2 regions of the Pseudarthrobacter woesei genome follow, and region 2 is predicted to be linked to the other one. Evidence: predicted binding sites of a transcription regulator. Region 2 holds the regulator's gene; the other holds the start of a gene.
The links. Region 2 encodes HrcA, which represses chaperone genes, less so after heat shock. Its sites were predicted from a motif close to TTNGCACTCGNNNNNNNCGAGTGCNAA; they were not measured.
Positions count from the first base shown of each region.

Region 1: a site for HrcA is predicted at 1,219-1,245, ahead of ACZYZE_RS03340 (FmdB family zinc ribbon protein). Genes of this name have one in related genera too.

Region 1 is NZ_JBVAYU010000002.1:62,210-64,593, reverse strand. Features, by position in the region: gene ACZYZE_RS03345 (RcpC/CpaB family pilus assembly protein) at 46-609, opposite strand; gene ACZYZE_RS03340 (FmdB family zinc ribbon protein) at 880-1,131, opposite strand; gene ACZYZE_RS03335 (5-formyltetrahydrofolate cyclo-ligase) at 1,281-1,910, opposite strand; gene galU (UTP--glucose-1-phosphate uridylyltransferase GalU) at 2,007-2,384, shown strand, end outside.
Region 2 is NZ_JBVAYU010000008.1:92,091-94,474, forward strand. Features, by position in the region: gene ACZYZE_RS12895 (DUF3097 domain-containing protein) at 1-494, opposite strand, end outside; gene hrcA (heat-inducible transcriptional repressor HrcA) at 734-1,747, shown strand; gene dnaJ (molecular chaperone DnaJ) at 1,809-2,384, shown strand, end outside.

The sequences.
Region 1 (2,384 bases), on a different contig from region 2:
CCTGACATCTCCGCAGGAGTTTGCTGCCGACTAACTCAACTTAAATCAGCCGGGGACGGCAGCAACGAGGACGAAGAACAGCTTTCCCTGGGTGGAGGCCCCGGCGAGCCGCCGGGCCTGATCAGGGTCGGCGGCCACAACCATGAGTCCGTCCGTTTCCCCACCGGCCAGCCACTGGCCCGCCTTCCCGCCGTGCGCGGAGGTCCACAGCACAGGCACAGCCGCGGCCAGAAGCTGGGACGCCGCCGGCTGTTCGAAGCCGTTGCCGCTCGTCATCACCACATTCACGAGTTGACCGGGGGAGAGTAGCTGGGTTGAAGCCGGATCAGCCATCCGGAGCGGCACTGCCGCGGATCCGGCCGGGCTGCCGGCCAGCAGTCCGGGCCCCAGTAGCTGCGCATCGGTGAGCAGCTGGCCTTTGCGAAGTGCTACCGCCAGCTGCTTGCCCGGTAGCTCGGCGCTGGTGCTGAAGCTGCCGCCGGGGACAATGGCGCGGGGGACGTTCAGCACCGCGAGGTCATCCGGTGCCAGCGTCCTGCCGGCCGGCAGGTCCCTGGCCGCGGCGAAGGCGGTCACGGTGTCTGCGGGTTCGGGAGTCAGTTGCTGCACAGTGAGGCCGGCAGCGACGCATAGCAGTAGGGCTACGGCGAGACGCCGGTTGCGGCTGAGCCAGCGGCCCAGGCGTCGGCGCTGCGGCAGGCGGGGCGGTCTGCGGGTCCGCCCTGGGTATCCGGGGGCCGGACGTTGCAGTCGGCTGGAAACAGGTGACATGCCGCCACGCTACGCAGCGGTGCCGTCTGGCGGCAGTCGCGCGGGCGCCTATGTGGACAAGTTGGCGTCCACCGCGCGGAAACGCGGCGGGACGCGTGGGAATTCGTCCTAGGAAGCGGAAGCTGCCGCAGGCGTTGCAGCGGCAGCCGGGGCCGGTGCGGGCGAGACGGTGCTGCCCTTGGCCTGCCGGGAATCGGTCCGGTAGAAGCCGGAGCCCTTGAAGACTACGCCGACGCTGTTGAACTTCTTGCGCAGGGTTCCCTGGCATTCGGGGCAGGACGTCAGGGAGCCGTCTGTGAATGACTGCACGATCTCGAAGTTGTGGCTGCAGTCCTTGCAGGCGTATGCGTAGGTGGGCACTGGAAATCCTCCTCTAGGACAAACGATCAGGTCCCGTGCTGCCCGGTCCGGATCACCGCCGACATGTCTGTCGGCCGGTTCCGTCCCTTAGCAGTCGCAGGGCCTGAGTGCTAATTCTATCATCCCGGAGACGGGGTCTCCCGGGGCGTTCACAGCAGCCGGATCAGCCCGGCCGGTGTCAGGGCGGCAACAACCTTGCGGTCAAAGGACTCCGCCGGGATGCTCCCGGCGGGCAGCACCTCGCCGTCGTAGACGACGGCGGCGGTCGGCAGCGGCGGCAGCGCGCCGGCGTCGGGCAGCGGGGGCCGCAATGGCAGGACGGCAACCAGGGCCGCAAGGAACTTGTCGTAGTAGCCGCCGCCCTGCCCGATCCTGTTGCCGGCGAAGTCGACCGCGGTGGCCGGCAGGAAGATGCCTGCGACCTGCCCCATCACCGCTGTGCCGTGGCGTTCCCCGGCAGGCTCCTGGATGGGGGCGTAGCGGCTGCGGACAAACCCGGAAGACGGCGTCCAGAATACCCAGCTCAGTTCGAGCGCGGGCTCGCAGACCGGCAGCAGTACCCGGTGTCCGGCCCCGTGCAGCGCCGTCAGCAGTGGGAGGGTGGGCGGTTCGGACCCCACGCCCAGATAGGCGGCGAAGGTGCCGGGTCCCGGAGAAACCGCGGAGGCCCAGGCCAGGCCGTGGCGTGCGAGCGCCGCCCCGGCGCTCTCCAGCTCAGCCGTTGACAGGGCGGCGCGCCGGGTGCGGTGGCCGGACCGGATCTCTTCCTTGGACGCCATGACGGCTTACTCCTCCACCTGCTGCAGCCCTGGAGTGCATGCCCCGGCGGCTGGAATGATTACCTATTGTTTTGGTCCCTCCGTTAGATTAGTCGAGTGACTACACCCAACGCTCCCGTACGCAAGGCCGTCATCCCCGCTGCGGGCCTCGGCACCAGGTTCCTTCCCGCGACGAAGGCCATGCCCAAGGAAATGCTGCCCGTCGTCGACAAGCCGGCTATCCAGTACGTCGTCGAGGAAGCGGTCAACGTCGGCCTGAGCGACATCCTGATGATCACAGGACGCAACAAGCGTGCGCTCGAGGACCACTTCGACCGCGTCCCCACGCTTGAAGCCACGCTTGAGGCCAAGGGTGACACCGCCAAGCTCGAGTCCATCCAGGCCGCCAGCAACCTCGGCGACATCCACTACGTGCGCCAGGGCGATCCGCTGGGCCTGGGACACGCGGTCCTGCGTGCCAAGCAGCACGTCGGC
Region 2 (2,384 bases):
CGGCCCGGGCCAGGCCGGAAGGCCGCCACGGCGCCCGCGAGGTCGTCAATTCCGTGCAGCGGCTCGACGACGATGCCCTCCACCCGGAGATCGTCGCCCCAGACCTTTTCGACGAGTTCGGCGTCATGCTTGCCTTCCACCCAGATACGGCTGGCCTTGGCGACCTGGGCCCGCTGGCCCGCCACCCGGACCGAACCGGACGCCGTGCGCGCGCCCCCCGCCGGTGCCTCGGCGGGCCGCGGCACCGGCGGCATCAGCCGGATCGGTTGGCCTTCCAGCAGGAATCCGAAGCCGAGCCGGAAGGACCGTGACCTGCCCCGCCGGTCCTCAAGCGCCACAACAAACATTCCGCCGGACTTCTCCATGCGCGTGACGGCGCCGACCCAGCCGGACTGCACGTCCTCGAGTACCATGCCGCGCTCCACCGGCACCTCGGGCAGTTCCGTTTTGGCGGGGGCGGACAGGTCCTGGGGGCCCCAGTTCTGGTACGACATCTGCTACACACTGCCTTGCGCTCGGAATGATACGGCGGACTGTGCCCGAAAACACGAGCCCCGGGAACAACGCCAGGAGCGAATCCAATGCTAACAACGCGGCGACTCATATTAGACTGGTTAGCACTAAGGCATGTCGAGTGCTAACCCCGGGCCGGCCCGGGCCGGCCCGGAGTACGGAGTGCCGGCCGGTTGCCCCGGCTGGCAGTGAACGCAGGACCGTCGAATGGAGGTGCAGTGTGAGTGAACCGCGCAAACTCGAAGTGCTGCGCGCCATCGTCGAGGACTACGTCCATTCGCGTGAACCCGTCGGATCCAAGGCGCTCGTGGAAAGGCACCACCTGGGTGTGTCCAGCGCCACCATCCGCAACGACATGGCGGCACTGGAGGACGAGGGCCTCATCACGGCCCCGCACACGAGCGCAGGACGGATCCCCACGGACAAGGGCTACCGGCTCTTCGTGGACCAGATTTCGGCCGTCAAGCCGCTCTCCCCGGCCGAACGTCGGGCCATCCAGGCGCTGCTGGAAGGATCCGAGGACCTCGACGACGTCCTGGACCGGACCGTGCGGCTCCTCGCCCAGCTGACCAACCAGGTCGCCGTCGTGCAGTACCCGCACCTCAGCCGGGCCAGGATCCGGCACATCGAATTCGTCCTGCTCGCCCCACGGAAGGTGCTGGCGGTCCTGATCGCTGACACCGGAAAGGTGGAGCAGCGCGTGATCGACGTCGGGCAGGACCTTCCGGACGAGGCCCTCGCGGAGCTGCGGACCCGGTTCCTGGGCAGCCTCTCCGGTACCCCGTTGAACCTGCTCCCGCAGTCGCTGGACTCCGTCATCGCCGGTTGCCCGCCCGTACGGCGCAGCGCGGCCCGGGCGCTGGCCCGCGGGCTGGAAGCCCTGGCCGTCAGCAGCCGCGAAGAGCGTATGGTCATGGCCGGGACGGCCAATCTGGCCAGGTCCAACGTGGACTTCCCACTGAGCATCGGTCCCGTGCTGGAGGCCCTCGAGGAGCAGGTTGTCATGCTCCGCCTGCTCAGCGATATGGCGGAGGACCCGCGCGGCGTGACAGTGAGCATCGGCCGGGAGAACCCGTATGTCGGTCTCGCGGAGGCATCGGTGGTCGCGACGGGCTACGGCCCTGATGCCACCGCCAAGGTCGGTGTGCTGGGCCCCACCCGGATGGACTATCCCACCACCATGGCCGCCGTCCGCGCGGTGGCCCGCTACCTTTCAAGGATTCTCGGTCCCTGACGGGCCGATACCAGACTTCTTGCCCCTAACAGGTAAGTACAACCAGGAAGAGATACGAACTTTGAGCAGCCATTACGACGTTCTTGGAGTCTCCCGCGAAGCAACGGGGGAAGAGATCAAGAAGGCTTACCGCAAGCTGGCACGGAACCTCCACCCGGATGTGAACCCGGGGGAGGACGCCTCGGACCGTTTCAAGGCAGTCACCCATGCCTACGAGGTGCTCTCCGATCCGCAGAAACGCCGGATCTATGACACCACGGGCAACGAGAACGGCACCGACAACGGCTTCGGCGGCGGCAGCTACTCGGGCCAGGGGTTCGCTTTCCAGGACATCTTCGACACCTTCTTCGGTGCCGGCGGCCAGGCCGGCCCGGCGTCCCGGATCCGCCGCGGCCAGGACGCCCTGATCAGCGTCCGGATCGAGCTCCGCGACGCGGTGTTCGGCGTCAACAGGAAGCTTGAAGTCGACACGGCCGTCACCTGCCCCACCTGTGAAGGCTCCTGCTGCCGCGAAGGCAGCCACCCGGAGCGCTGCGACATCTGCGGCGGCAGCGGCCAGGTCCAGCGCGCCGTGCGCTCCATCCTCGGCCAGGTCATGACCGCGGCCCCCTGCGGCAGCTGTGGAGGCTTCGGCACC